Regions from separate parts of the Peribacillus sp. FSL K6-5616 genome, predicted to be linked through region 1. Evidence: a T-box and tRNA genes for the amino acid it is inferred to sense, from the RefSeq annotation. Region 1 holds a T-box; the other holds one or more tRNA genes.
The links. The T-box of region 1 lies ahead of argS (arginine--tRNA ligase). A T-box ahead of a tRNA ligase gene usually reads a tRNA of that ligase, here a tRNA-Arg.
Positions count from the first base shown of each region.

Region 2: it encodes a tRNA-Arg, which carries the amino acid that the T-box ahead of argS (arginine--tRNA ligase) is inferred to sense. The anticodon was not compared.

Region 1 covers NZ_JBBOYT010000001.1:4,051,937-4,059,587, reverse strand. The annotation lists gene MHB45_RS19640 (DinB family protein) at 1-254, shown strand, start outside; gene MHB45_RS19635 (fatty acid desaturase) at 523-1,554, shown strand; gene MHB45_RS19630 (response regulator transcription factor) at 1,648-2,190, shown strand; T-box leader at 2,258-2,476, shown strand; gene argS (arginine--tRNA ligase) at 2,517-4,190, shown strand; gene MHB45_RS19620 (DUF4179 domain-containing protein) at 4,275-4,697, opposite strand; gene MHB45_RS19615 (LacI family DNA-binding transcriptional regulator) at 4,935-5,972, shown strand; gene MHB45_RS19610 (sugar phosphate isomerase/epimerase family protein) at 6,045-6,815, shown strand; gene MHB45_RS19605 (sugar kinase) at 6,802-7,651, shown strand, end outside.
Region 2 covers NZ_JBBOYT010000001.1:5,141,564-5,149,214, forward strand. The annotation lists rRNA gene MHB45_RS25000 (16S ribosomal RNA) at 1-1,382, shown strand, start outside; rRNA gene MHB45_RS25005 (23S ribosomal RNA) at 1,559-4,491, shown strand; rRNA gene rrf (5S ribosomal RNA) at 4,556-4,671, shown strand; tRNA gene MHB45_RS25015 (tRNA-Val) at 4,682-4,757, shown strand; tRNA gene MHB45_RS25020 (tRNA-Thr) at 4,769-4,844, shown strand; tRNA gene MHB45_RS25025 (tRNA-Lys) at 4,887-4,962, shown strand; tRNA gene MHB45_RS25030 (tRNA-Leu) at 4,972-5,053, shown strand; tRNA gene MHB45_RS25035 (tRNA-Gly) at 5,059-5,133, shown strand; tRNA gene MHB45_RS25040 (tRNA-Leu) at 5,146-5,234, shown strand; tRNA gene MHB45_RS25045 (tRNA-Arg) at 5,244-5,320, shown strand; tRNA gene MHB45_RS25050 (tRNA-Pro) at 5,330-5,406, shown strand; tRNA gene MHB45_RS25055 (tRNA-Ala) at 5,416-5,491, shown strand; rRNA gene MHB45_RS25060 (16S ribosomal RNA) at 5,650-7,200, shown strand; rRNA gene MHB45_RS25065 (23S ribosomal RNA) at 7,377-7,651, shown strand, end outside.

The DNA.
Region 1 (7,651 bases):
AAATGGAGGCCATGTTTATTGAGTTGTCCGAGCGGTACAAATCGCTGCTTGGCCAAAAAGAAAATATACATAAACCTCTTATAATTGAGAATCCAGCTGGAGGACAAATGAAAACAAGTGCAGCCGAATTGGTACCGCATGTCGTGAATCATGGAACCTATCATCGCGGCAATATCACGGCCATGTTGCGCCAAATGGGGTATGCCTCAACTTCGACGGATTATGGTCTTTATTTATTTTTAAAAGGGGAGTAACGGGCCTTCATTTGCTTACTGATGGGACTGTAAGCATTGACAGTCCTGTTCTTAAAGTAAGGCCGCCTGTTATTTTGAAGATAACGAAATCCTATATATGTGTACAGGTTAACCGGTTCTTCCTGGTTGGCCTTTTTTACGTTTGTCACTGGAAATGACTTGTACATGACATTTGTCATCTTCTAGTCATGACACCTGGTACTAATAAAATCAGGTTGGATTCTTTATACTATGGATAACGACAAATAAAAGGAAGTGCAATTGAAATATGAGCTTGCAAAATACGAAATCCCTGAGAAAACAAATTGCTCCTTTTGAACAATCAACGACAAAGCAAAGTATATGGCAGATCATCAATACCCTGGGGCCGTTCATCATTCTATGGTACCTAGCATATATAAGTCTTTCCGTTTCTTATTGGTTAGCCTTAATCCCAGCTGTGTTTGCTGCAGGATTCTTGACGAGAATATTCATCATTTTTCATGATTGTACGCATCATTCATTTTTCAAAGACCGCCGTGCGAATAGAATAGTCGGTACGATCATGGGTGTTTTGACTTTATTCCCGTTTGATCAATGGGGACATGAGCATTCTGTGCATCACGCAACAAGCGGTAATTTGGATAAGCGGGGTACAGGTGATATTTGGACCCTTACGGTAGATGAGTATTTGGCTGCACCGTTTAAACTTCGTTTTGCTTATCGTTTTTATCGTAATCCATTGGTCATGTTTGGTTTGGGGCCGATTTATGTTTTCCTTCTTAAAAATAGATTTAACCGTAAAGGCGCTAGAAAGAAGGAAAAAAATAATACGTATTTGACGAATGTATTAATCGTCGTTTTTGCGGCATTGCTTTGCCTGGCAGTCGGCTGGCAGTCGTTCCTTCTGGTACAAGGTTCCATTTTCATGATTTCTGGTTCAATCGGCATTTGGCTGTTTTACGTCCAGCACACATTCGAGGACTCTTATTTTGAAGAAAATGAAGAGTGGGAATATGTATTGGCAGCAGTGGAGGGAAGTTCTTTTTATAAGCTTCCAAAACTGATGCAGTTCCTTACTGGTAATATCGGTTACCATCATGTTCATCATTTAAGTCCAAGGGTGCCTAACTATAAATTGGAAATGGCACATAATAATACGCAGCCTTTAGAGAACGTTCCGACGATCACTCTTGCAACAAGCTTGCGCTCACTCCGTTTCCGTTTATGGGATGAGGAATCCAAGAATTTCGTCAGTTTCAAGGACATAAAGTATTTAACGAAAAAAAGTGTTCCCACTCAAGTGAAATCTGAACTGTAACGTTCATGTATCATTCCAGACTCCCTTAATAATCCTCGGATTTGGGGAGTCTTTGCTTCATATAAGGAACTCGATAAAGGAGAGAACTTAAAAATGATTCGAATTGTCATTGCAGAGAATCAGCAAATGCTGTTAGAGGCAATAAGTTCTCTACTCAATCTTGAAGAAGATATAGAAATTGTCGGGCAAGCCAGTAATGGAGAAGAAGCGATGGCTCTTGTAAACCAATTACGGCCTGATGTGTGTATCATGGATATGGAGATGCCTGTAATGAGCGGACTTGAGGCAGCAGAAGCATTAAGGTCATTTGAATGCAAAGTGGTCATTTTAACGACATTTCGAAGGACTGGTTATTTTCAACTCGCATTAAAGGCTGATGTAAGTGGTTATTTATTGAAGGATAACCCGGGTGAAGAGTTAGCCTGCTCGATTCGCTGCATAATGGATGGCAAGCGAATATACTCCCCAGAGCTTATTGATGGGCCTTCCAGCCATAATGGCCGGGAAATGGGAGTGTTAGGGCTGTTAGCCGATGGTCCATCCAATATTGAGCCGTCCAATCAAAGCGGCACAATTGGGACAGTAAGAAAATATTTTTCGAACATCAAGGATAAAATGAAGTTACCGGCTGGTTAGGATTTGTTTCTTAAATTCTGTTGACACGTTTTTTTAAATTGTGTACGATGGATTAAATTATAATATTGAAAATTCTGTGATGAAGAGAGTAGTTCATTTTGAAATGGAAAGCGAGTTAGGGATGGTGGGAGCCTAATGCAGGTCGGATGAATGAAGCGCACTTTGGAGAAATTTCTTGAAACGTTCAGTAGGGAATATCGGGGAGTCACCTCGTTAACAATGGAAAGTGGCCGCAATTTGTGGCAACTAGAGTGGTACCACGGGAATTCATGCTCTCGTCTCTTATTTAGAGGCGGGGGCTTTTTTGTTTAGGAGGGAAAATGTCGATGAATAAACCAATTGCAGAATTGATTTCAACTGCTTTGAACAATGAAATGCCAGCAAGTGAAATAGAAAAATTAATGGAAAAGCCGAAAATGATGGAGTTAGGTGATGTCGCCTTTCCGTGCTTTACTCTTGCGAAAAAATTCAAAAAATCGCCTCAGGTGATTGCGTCGGAAATAGCCCAACAATTAAACAGTACGTTGATTCAAGAAGTGAACGTAGTGGGAGGTTATCTGAATATCTTCGTCAATCAACAGATGGTGACGGAAAATGTGCTGCAAACGATATTAAGGGAAAAGGATCAGTATGGTTCGATGCAGACTGGAAAGGGAAATGTCGTGATTGATTATTCCTCCCCGAATATTGCCAAGCCTTTTTCCATGGGGCACTTACGCTCTACGGTCATAGGGAATGCACTGGCCAACATTGCCGAAAAAAATGGCTACAATGCCGTGCGTATCAATCATTTAGGAGATTGGGGCACGCAATTCGGTAAGTTGATTGTCGCGTATAAGCTGTGGGGGGACAAAGAGGCAATCGAAGCTTCGCCGATTGGGGAATTATTGAAAATCTATGTGAAGTTCCATGAAAGGGCAGAAACCGATGAATCATTGAATGAACAAGCACGCGTAAGCTTCAAGTCGCTTGAAGACGGGGACGAGGAAGCACTGGCATTGTGGAAATGGTTCAGGGATGCGTCTTTAAAAGAATTCGAGACGATTTATGATTTATTGGGCATCCGTTTTGATTCCTATGCCGGCGAAGCATTTTACAATGATAAAATGGATGCGGTTGTCGGGGAACTAAAAGAAAAAGGCCTGCTTGCCCTTTCAGATGGTGCCTATGTCGTGCAATTGGAAGATATGCCGCCGTGTTTGATTACGAAAACGGATGGTGCGACACTTTATGCCACACGTGATTTAGCTGCAGCCATGTATCGTAAAAAACAGTATGAGGCAAAGAAAACATTTTATGTGGTCGGAAACGAACAATCCCTGCACTTTATACAACTCTTTAACGTCATTGAAAAAATGGGGTATGAGTGGTCAAAAGACTTACAGCACGTAGCATTTGGCATGATGCTAAAAGACGGTAAGAAAATGTCGACCCGTAAAGGGAAAGTCGTGCTGCTTGCGGATGTATTGGCAGAGGCGATCGAAACTGCGAAGCGCAATATTGAAGAAAAAAATCAAGCGCTTGAACAGAAAGAACTGGTTGCAAGACAAGTCGGTGTCGGAGCGGTAATCTTTAATGATTTAAAAAATAACCGTATGAACGATATTGATTTTTCATTAGAGCAAATGATGAACTTTGAGGGAGAAACAGGTCCATATGTACAGTACACATATGCGCGAATTTCCTCCTTGCTTGAAAAAGGTGATTTTAAAGAGCAGGCCATCCAATATGATGCTTTAGGCGAATATGCGTGGCCAGTCATCCAGCTGCTGGAGCAATACCCGATCATTGTCCAAAAATCATTTGAACAAGCCGATCCATCACAAATCGCGAAATTCAGCTTGCATGTATCGCGTGCATTCAATAAGTATTATGCACATTCAAAAATCCTAGTGGAAGATGAATGGAAACAAATGAAGCTCTCATTCGCTTTTTCCGTTGCGATCGTATTAAAGGATGCGCTAAGTTTATTGGGAATTTCAGCGCCGAATAAAATGTAATGCATGTCTAAAAGGAGCCATTTTGATCTTTTCAAAATGGCTCCATAATTTATCAGATAAATCCTGGCATGAACGTAAGCTCTTTTATTTTAGAAGAAAGGTATCTGTCATGGGCTGTCCTTTTTTCTCCCATGTAATATGCAACTTGTACACATGCTCTTTTTTTGGAGGATCTCCCAAATAAAAATCCGTTGATAATGGATTTAATTTTGTAATAGAGCCATCTTCACTTTTTCCTTCTGTAAATCCCTTATGTTCCACTAATGTTTTTCCATTATCAGTAAAGCTTACTTCTTTTATCTTGACCTTGCCACCAGACTTTTGTTGAACATGTCCAATCCATCCGCCAACTGTTTCATCAGAGTTTTTTTTATAATTTGCTTTCCACATACCATTATCAGATGTGCCCCCAATTGCAATACTGGAATAATACATATAACCTCCGATAGCAACACCCATACATATAGCTACAACAAGTAACCATTTTGAATATTTATTTTTCATCAAAAAAAGCCTTCCCCTCTCTGTAACTGTTTATATTATACAATTTTGTTAATGTATTTTAATATGGGGAAATGAAGGAGGCGGGCTGTCAGCTTGGTATTTGAAGTTGGCGTCGATCCATGGGCTATCCATTTTCAGCGGAGAAAAAGAATTTGAATAAAATGGATTGACATTCATTGGTAATGTGTTAATATTTATAAAAATGGAACCGGTTCCAAAATTCGCGAATGGATGAATGTAATGGTTAAACAAGAAAACGCAAAGGTTACAATTTACGATGTTGCTAGAGAAGCAGGTGTTTCAAAGACCTCTGTTTCCCGGTATTTAGGGGGGAGATTTGATGAACTCTCTGACAAAACCCGTAAGAAAATCGAGCTGGCGATCAACAAAATGGAGTACCGCCCAAACACGATGGCAAGAGGGCTCAAAAGCAATAAGAGTTATTTGATTGGAATCATCGTGGCGGACATCAACAATCCATATACGACGGCCATCCTTCGGGGGGCTGAGGATATATGCAGCCAGAATGGATATAATCTGATGATTTGCAATTCGGATAATAACCCCGAGAAGGAAAGAGGCTATTTTGATATGCTTTTATCCCATCGCATCGACGGGCTTATTATTCATACGACTGGCGGTAATCACGATATGCTAAAACAGATGCAAGAGCAAAAGACCCCGGTCATCCTTTTGGATCGGAAGGTGCCGGATCTTGAAATCGATACGGTAGGATTGGATAATTTTCAGGCTACTTCACAAGCTGTCAATTATTTGGTTGGCCAAAATTATGAACGAATTGCATTTTTCAGTGAACCTGCCAGCAATGTCAGTACTAGGCATGAGCGGCGGCTATCCTTTCAGCAAACGTTGATGAGCCACAGTCATCCGAGTTCAGAAGATGTTTATGAGGTCAATGTCGATGATTTAAAAGATGTCGAGTCCAAGCTCCAGCATTTTTTAGATGACTCAAAAGGTGTATCAAGAGCTATATTGACGGCAAATAGTGTCGTGCTATTAAAATTAATTTTACTTTTACAAGAAAAGAAACTGTCGGTCCCGGAAGATTTAGCAATGATGGGATTTGATAATCCGGATTGGAGCACCATTGTTTATTCGGGCATTACAACGATTGAACAGCCCACATACCAAATCGGGGTCGCTGCTATGGAAATGATCCTGCGGCGCATTGATGGACAGGCTTCCCCAGCGCAGACAATGGCGTATCAAGCGAAATTGAATATAAGGGAAACGACTCCATTTATAAAAAAATCATAAGTCTTCTAAACTTGAAGACTTTATTAACTCCCAAAATGGTACCGATACCATTTTGGGGTCAGGAGGATTAATATGAAAGTCTTTGTATGCATGAATTCAATACCGGCCGAAAGGCTTCAAGCGCTCGGACATCTTGAAATCATAAAACTCGTAGCAGCCGCTGGAGCTGATGGAATCGAAATCAGAAAGGAATTGTTGACGCCGGATGATTCTCTGGAAGAATTGGGTGCCTTATGCAGGGAACTTAACTTGGCCATTTATTATTCCGCTCCTGATTTCCTGATCGGTTCAAACCATCAAATGAATGAAATAGGTTTTAAATGCTTGGCAAGGGAAGCGGATGAATTGGGAGCGGAATTGCTGAAGATGCCTCTAGGAAACTACGATTTTTTTGAAACAGATATGTTTCGAATGAATGAAGCCTTGGTGGAAAATCTGCAAAACCGTGAAATGAAAATCACCATCGAGAACGATCAGACGCTTGGCGGTGGAAATGTAAATCGGATCGCTCATTTCCTGAGTTGCTCCGAAAAGTTCGATATCCCGATTAGACTGACATTTGATACGGGCAATTGGCTGTATACAGAAGAAGTTCCAATGGAAGCTGCGAAGGATTTAGCGGGATATGTGGACTATATTCATTTGAAGCAAGTGAAGCGCGAGAAAGAGGGTTGGGTGACTGAGCCGGTATCGATGCCGCTGCTGCCTGAGGTAATGGAGTTATTGGAAAAGTTTAATGGCGCTTGTCCGGTAGCGATTGAGTTCCCGGTAACATTGGAAAATGCAGCGACTTATATTTCACTTATGAAAATGGAACAGGAGGTCAGCCATGAAGGAGCTTAAAGTACTGACGATGGGAGAGGCAATGGCGATGTTCATTGCTGAGGATTCGGGCAGCCTCGATGATTGCATGCGTTATAAGCGTTATGTGGCAGGGGCCGAAACCAATGTGGCAATCGGCCTGTCAAGGTTAGGGATTAAAACTGCATGGATGAGCAAGGTGGGGGATGATTCGTTCGGGCGCATGGTTATGAAAACGCTCACAAATGAGGGGGTGGATGTCTCCAATGTTTTGATGGATCCACTCAATCCAACTGGGTTCCAGTTAAAATCCAAAGTCGAACAAGGAGATCCGGTCGTTGAATACTTTAGGAAGAATTCAAGCGCCAGCAAGATTTCCCTGGAGGACTTTCCCTTGGAGAAACTCCCTTCAACACAGCACCTGCATTTAACGGGGATACCTCCTGCCATTTCCGGCAGTTTCAGAGAGCTGTCATGGCAAGTCTTGAAGCATCTGAAACAAAAGGGTGTAACCGTTTCATTCGATCCAAATCTGCGTCCATCACTCTGGCCGAATGAAAGGGAGATGATCAGCATCGTCAATATGTTTGCGGAAGAGGCGGATTGGCTGCTTCCTGGAATACAGGAAGGTGAAATTCTTACAGGATACAGCAACAAGGAGGATATCGCCAGTTACTACCTCGAACTCGGTGTTAAGCTTGTGGTGATTAAACTCGGGGAAGAAGGGGCCTACTTTGTAACCCAAAATGAAAGGAAGGAGGTACCTGGTTTTACCGTAACGGAAGTCGTGGATACCGTAGGGGCAGGAGACGGGTTTGCTGTCGGGGTAATCAGCGCTTTACTGGAAGGGGCATCGAATGAAGAAGCAGTTTTACGCG
Region 2 (7,651 bases), 1.1 Mb from region 1:
TACCGGATACGTTCTTTTCTCGCATGAGAGAAGATGGAAAGACGGTTTACGCTGTCACTTATAGATGGGCCCGCGGCGCATTAGCTAGTTGGTGAGGTAATGGCTCACCAAGGCGACGATGCGTAGCCGACCTGAGAGGGTGATCGGCCACACTGGGACTGAGACACGGCCCAGACTCCTACGGGAGGCAGCAGTAGGGAATCTTCCGCAATGGACGAAAGTCTGACGGAGCAACGCCGCGTGAACGAAGAAGGCCTTCGGGTCGTAAAGTTCTGTTGTTAGGGAAGAACAAGTACCAGAGTAACTGCTGGTACCTTGACGGTACCTAACCAGAAAGCCACGGCTAACTACGTGCCAGCAGCCGCGGTAATACGTAGGTGGCAAGCGTTGTCCGGAATTATTGGGCGTAAAGCGCGCGCAGGTGGTTCCTTAAGTCTGATGTGAAAGCCCACGGCTCAACCGTGGAGGGTCATTGGAAACTGGGGAACTTGAGTGCAGAAGAGGAAAGTGGAATTCCAAGTGTAGCGGTGAAATGCGTAGAGATTTGGAGGAACACCAGTGGCGAAGGCGACTTTCTGGTCTGTAACTGACACTGAGGCGCGAAAGCGTGGGGAGCAAACAGGATTAGATACCCTGGTAGTCCACGCCGTAAACGATGAGTGCTAAGTGTTAGAGGGTTTCCGCCCTTTAGTGCTGCAGCTAACGCATTAAGCACTCCGCCTGGGGAGTACGGCCGCAAGGCTGAAACTCAAAGGAATTGACGGGGGCCCGCACAAGCGGTGGAGCATGTGGTTTAATTCGAAGCAACGCGAAGAACCTTACCAGGTCTTGACATCCTCTGACAACCCTAGAGATAGGGCTTTCCCCTTCGGGGGACAGAGTGACAGGTGGTGCATGGTTGTCGTCAGCTCGTGTCGTGAGATGTTGGGTTAAGTCCCGCAACGAGCGCAACCCTTGATCTTAGTTGCCAGCATTCAGTTGGGCACTCTAAGGTGACTGCCGGTGACAAACCGGAGGAAGGTGGGGATGACGTCAAATCATCATGCCCCTTATGACCTGGGCTACACACGTGCTACAATGGATGGTACAAAGGGCTGCAAACCTGCGAAGGTAAGCGAATCCCATAAAGCCATTCTCAGTTCGGATTGCAGGCTGCAACTCGCCTGCATGAAGCCGGAATCGCTAGTAATCGCGGATCAGCATGCCGCGGTGAATACGTTCCCGGGCCTTGTACACACCGCCCGTCACACCACGAGAGTTTGTAACACCCGAAGTCGGTGAGGTAACCTTCATGGAGCCAGCCGCCTAAGGTGGGACAGATGATTGGGGTGAAGTCGTAACAAGGTAGCCGTATCGGAAGGTGCGGCTGGATCACCTCCTTTCTAAGGATAATTACGAGAGCGCTTTTGTTTTGTTCAGTTTTGAATGAGTAATTCATTCAAATAGGAAAGACAGTCATCACGATGTGATGGATTCTTTCTGCTTTGTTCCTTGAAAACTAGATAATAGATAGAAGGCAATTAATTTTTTTCAAAGCATCTGTAAGATCTTTTTTAACGGTTAAGTTAGAAAGGGCGCACGGTGGATGCCTTGGCACTAGGAGCCGATGAAGGACGGGACTAACACCGATATGCTTCGGGGAGCTGTAAGTAAGCTTTGATCCGGAGATTTCCGAATGGGGAAACCCACTGTTCGTAATGGAACAGTATCTTTACCTGAATACATAGGGTACTGAAGGCAGACCCGGGGAACTGAAACATCTAAGTACCCGGAGGAAGAGAAAGCAAACGCGATTTCCTGAGTAGCGGCGAGCGAAACGGAATTAGCCCAAACCAAGAGGCTTGCCTCTTGGGGTTGTAGGACACTCAACATGGAGTTACAAAGGAACGGGGTAAATGAAGCGACCTGGAAAGGTCCGTCGAAGAAGGTAAAAACCCTGTAGTTGAAACTTCGTTCCCTCCTGAGTGGATCCTGAGTACGGCGGGACACGAGAAATCCCGTCGGAAGCAGGGAGGACCATCTCCCAAGGCTAAATACTCCCTAGTGACCGATAGTGAACCAGTACCGTGAGGGAAAGGTGAAAAGCACCCCGGAAGGGGAGTGAAATAGATCCTGAAACCGTGTGCCTACAAGTAGTCAAAGCCCGTTAATGGGTAATGGCGTGCCTTTTGTAGAATGAACCGGCGAGTTACGATTTCATGCGAGGTTAAGTTGATGAGACGGAGCCGCAGCGAAAGCGAGTCTGAATAGGGCGAATGAGTATGAGGTCGTAGACCCGAAACCAGGTGATCTACCCATGTCCAGGGTGAAGTTCAGGTAACACTGAATGGAGGCCCGAACCCACGCACGTTGAAAAGTGCGGGGATGAGGTGTGGGTAGCGGAGAAATTCCAATCGAACCTGGAGATAGCTGGTTCTCTCCGAAATAGCTTTAGGGCTAGCCTCAAGATGAGAGTATTGGAGGTAGAGCACTGATTGGACTAGGGGCCCCCAACGGGTTACCGAATTCAGTCAAACTCCGAATGCCAAATACTTATTCTTGGGAGTCAGACTGCGAGTGATAAGATCCGTAGTCGAAAGGGAAACAGCCCAGACCACCAGCTAAGGTCCCAAAGTATACGTTAAGTGGAAAAGGATGTGGAGTTGCTTAGACAACCAGGATGTTGGCTTAGAAGCAGCCACCATTTAAAGAGTGCGTAATAGCTCACTGGTCGAGTGACTCCGCGCCGAAAATGTACCGGGGCTAAACGTATCACCGAAGCTGTGGATTGACACCGTATGGTGTCGATGGTAGGAGAGCGTTCTAAGGGCGTTGAAGTCAGACCGGAAGGACTGGTGGAGCGCTTAGAAGTGAGAATGCCGGTATGAGTAGCGAAAGAAGGGTGAGAATCCCTTCCACCGAATGCCTAAGGTTTCCTGAGGAAGGCTCGTCCGCTCAGGGTTAGTCGGGACCTAAGCCGAGGCCGAAAGGCGTAGGCGATGGACAACAGGTTGATATTCCTGTACCACCTATACATCGTTTGAACGATGGGGGGACGCAGAAGGATAGGGTAAGCGCGCTGTTGGATATGCGCGTCCAAGCAGTTAGGCCGGAAACGAGGCAAATCCCGTTTCCATTAAGGCGGAGCTGTGATGGCGAGGGAAATATAGTACCGAAGTTCCTGATTCCACGCTGCCAAGAAAAGCCTCTAGTGAGATGTAAGGTGCCCGTACCGCAAACCGACACAGGTAGGCGAGGAGAGAATCCTAAGGTGTGCGAGAGAACTCTCGTTAAGGAACTCGGCAAAATGACCCCGTAACTTCGGGAGAAGGGGTGCTTTTTAGGGTGAATAGCCCAGAAAAGCCGCAGTGAATAGGCCCAGGCGACTGTTTAGCAAAAACACAGGTCTCTGCGAAGCCGCAAGGCGAAGTATAGGGGCTGACACCTGCCCGGTGCTGGAAGGTTAAGGGGAGAGGTTAGCGCAAGCGAAGCTTTGAACCGAAGCCCCAGTAAACGGCGGCCGTAACTATAACGGTCCTAAGGTAGCGAAATTCCTTGTCGGGTAAGTTCCGACCCGCACGAAAGGTGTAACGATCTGGGCACTGTCTCAACGAGAGACTCGGTGAAATTATAGTACCTGTGAAGATGCAGGTTACCCGCGACAGGACGGAAAGACCCCGTGGAGCTTTACTGCAGCCTGATATTGAATTTTGGTACAGCTTGTACAGGATAGGTAGGAGCCTGAGAAGCCGGAGCGCCAGCTTCGGTGGAGGCGTTGGTGGGATACTACCCTGGCTGTATTGAAATTCTAACCCGCGCCCCTTATCGGGGTGGGAGACAGTGTCAGGTGGGCAGTTTGACTGGGGCGGTCGCCTCCTAAAGAGTAACGGAGGCGCCCAAAGGTTCCCTCAGAATGGTTGGAAATCATTCGTAGAGTGTAAAGGCACAAGGGAGCTTGACTGCGAGACCTACAAGTCGAGCAGGGACGAAAGTCGGGCTTAGTGATCCGGTGGTTCCGCATGGAAGGGCCATCGCTCAACGGATAAAAGCTACCCCGGGGATAACAGGCTTATCTCCCCCAAGAGTCCACATCGACGGGGAGGTTTGGCACCTCGATGTCGGCTCATCGCATCCTGGGGCTGTAGTCGGTCCCAAGGGTTGGGCTGTTCGCCCATTAAAGCGGTACGCGAGCTGGGTTCAGAACGTCGTGAGACAGTTCGGTCCCTATCCGTCGCGGGCGCAGGAAATTTGAGAGGAGCTGTCCTTAGTACGAGAGGACCGGGATGGACGCACCGCTGGTGTACCAGTTGTCTTGCCAAAGGCATAGCTGGGTAGCTACGTGCGGACGGGATAAGTGCTGAAAGCATCTAAGCATGAAGCCCCCCTCAAGATGAGATTTCCCATGGCGCAAGCTAGTAAGATCCCTGAAAGATGATCAGGTTGATAGGTCAGAGGTGGAAGCATGGTGACATGTGGAGCTGACTGATACTAATAGATCGAGGACTTAACCAACGCTTTTTAAAAAATGAAATACCTTCTTATTATCTAGTTTTGAAGGAACAACGTTCCTTTTATGTTTGGTGGCGATAGCGAAGAGGTCACACCCGTTCCCATTCCGAACACGGCAGTTAAGCTCTTCAGCGCCGATGGTAGTTGGGGGTTTCCCCCTGTGAGAGTAGGACGCCGCCAAGCAGTTATATATGGAGGATTAGCTCAGCTGGGAGAGCATCTGCCTTACAAGCAGAGGGTCGGCGGTTCGATCCCGTCATCCTCCACCATTTTTACACTTGCCGGTGTAGCTCAACTGGTAGAGCAACTGACTTGTAATCAGTAGGTTGGGGGTTCAAGTCCTCTTGCCGGCACCATTTTCATACAAGCTTGATATAGCATATATAAATAGTTTATATGAGCCATTAGCTCAGTTGGTAGAGCATCTGACTTTTAATCAGAGGGTCGAAGGTTCGAATCCTTCATGGCTCACCATTTTATTATGCGGGTGTGGCGGAATTGGCAGACGCACCAGACTTAGGATCTGGCGCCGCAAGGCGTGGGGGTTCAAGTCCCTTCACCCGCATGTTCGCGGAAGTAGTTCAGTGGTAGAATACAACCTTGCCAAGGTTGGGGTCGCGGGTTCGAATCCCGTCTTCCGCTCCACTATTTATTTATGCCGGGGTGGCGGAACTGGCAGACGCACAGGACTTAAAATCCTGCGGTAGGTGACTACCGTACCGGTTCGATTCCGGTCCTCGGCACCATCTTAATATGCGCCCGTAGCTCAATTGGATAGAGCATCTGACTACGAATCAGAAGGTTGTAGGTTCGACTCCCGCCGGGCGCACCATGTTTTTTTCGGGAAGTAGCTCAGCTTGGTAGAGCACTTGGTTTGGGACCAAGGGGTCGCAGGTTCGAATCCTGTCTTCCCGACCATTATTTTTTGGGGCCTTAGCTCAGCTGGGAGAGCGCCTGCCTTGCACGCAGGAGGTCAGCGGTTCGATCCCGCTAGGCTCCACCAAAAAAACTTGACAAGCCGATTTGGGTTTGTTATGATATGAAAGTTGATTCTTTAAGAAGAGTCAAATTGCTCTTTGAAAACTGAACAAAACAAAGCGCCAACGTTAAATTTTAAGTGAGCACACACTATCAAAAAAGCAAATGAGCAAGTCAAACATTTCTTCGGAGAGTTTGATCCTGGCTCAGGACGAACGCTGGCGGCGTGCCTAATACATGCAAGTCGAGCGAATCGATGGGAGCTTGCTCCCTGAGATTAGCGGCGGACGGGTGAGTAACACGTGGGCAACCTGCCTATAAGACTGGGATAACTTCGGGAAACCGGAGCTAATACCGGATACGTTCTTTTCTCGCATGAGAGAAGATGGAAAGACGGTTTACGCTGTCACTTATAGATGGGCCCGCGGCGCATTAGCTAGTTGGTGAGGTAATGGCTCACCAAGGCGACGATGCGTAGCCGACCTGAGAGGGTGATCGGCCACACTGGGACTGAGACACGGCCCAGACTCCTACGGGAGGCAGCAGTAGGGAATCTTCCGCAATGGACGAAAGTCTGACGGAGCAACGCCGCGTGAACGAAGAAGGCCTTCGGGTCGTAAAGTTCTGTTGTTAGGGAAGAACAAGTACCAGAGTAACTGCTGGTACCTTGACGGTACCTAACCAGAAAGCCACGGCTAACTACGTGCCAGCAGCCGCGGTAATACGTAGGTGGCAAGCGTTGTCCGGAATTATTGGGCGTAAAGCGCGCGCAGGTGGTTCCTTAAGTCTGATGTGAAAGCCCACGGCTCAACCGTGGAGGGTCATTGGAAACTGGGGAACTTGAGTGCAGAAGAGGAAAGTGGAATTCCAAGTGTAGCGGTGAAATGCGTAGAGATTTGGAGGAACACCAGTGGCGAAGGCGACTTTCTGGTCTGTAACTGACACTGAGGCGCGAAAGCGTGGGGAGCAAACAGGATTAGATACCCTGGTAGTCCACGCCGTAAACGATGAGTGCTAAGTGTTAGAGGGTTTCCGCCCTTTAGTGCTGCAGCTAACGCATTAAGCACTCCGCCTGGGGAGTACGGCCGCAAGGCTGAAACTCAAAGGAATTGACGGGGGCCCGCACAAGCGGTGGAGCATGTGGTTTAATTCGAAGCAACGCGAAGAACCTTACCAGGTCTTGACATCCTCTGACAACCCTAGAGATAGGGCTTTCCCCTTCGGGGGACAGAGTGACAGGTGGTGCATGGTTGTCGTCAGCTCGTGTCGTGAGATGTTGGGTTAAGTCCCGCAACGAGCGCAACCCTTGATCTTAGTTGCCAGCATTCAGTTGGGCACTCTAAGGTGACTGCCGGTGACAAACCGGAGGAAGGTGGGGATGACGTCAAATCATCATGCCCCTTATGACCTGGGCTACACACGTGCTACAATGGATGGTACAAAGGGCTGCAAACCTGCGAAGGTAAGCGAATCCCATAAAGCCATTCTCAGTTCGGATTGCAGGCTGCAACTCGCCTGCATGAAGCCGGAATCGCTAGTAATCGCGGATCAGCATGCCGCGGTGAATACGTTCCCGGGCCTTGTACACACCGCCCGTCACACCACGAGAGTTTGTAACACCCGAAGTCGGTGAGGTAACCTTCATGGAGCCAGCCGCCTAAGGTGGGACAGATGATTGGGGTGAAGTCGTAACAAGGTAGCCGTATCGGAAGGTGCGGCTGGATCACCTCCTTTCTAAGGATAATTACGAGAGCGCTTTTGTTTTGTTCAGTTTTGAATGAGTAATTCATTCAAATAGGAAAGACAGTCATCACGATGTGATGGATTCTTTCTGCTTTGTTCCTTGAAAACTAGATAATAGATAGAAGGCAATTAATTTTTTTCAAAGCATCTGTAAGATCTTTTTTAACGGTTAAGTTAGAAAGGGCGCACGGTGGATGCCTTGGCACTAGGAGCCGATGAAGGACGGGACTAACACCGATATGCTTCGGGGAGCTGTAAGTAAGCTTTGATCCGGAGATTTCCGAATGGGGAAACCCACTGTTCGTAATGGAACAGTATCTTTACCTGAATACATAGGGTACTGAAGGCAGACCCGGGGAACTGAAACATCTAAGTACCCGGAGGAAGAGAAAGCAAACGCGATTTCCTGAGTAGCGGCGAGCGAAACGGAATTAGCCCAAAC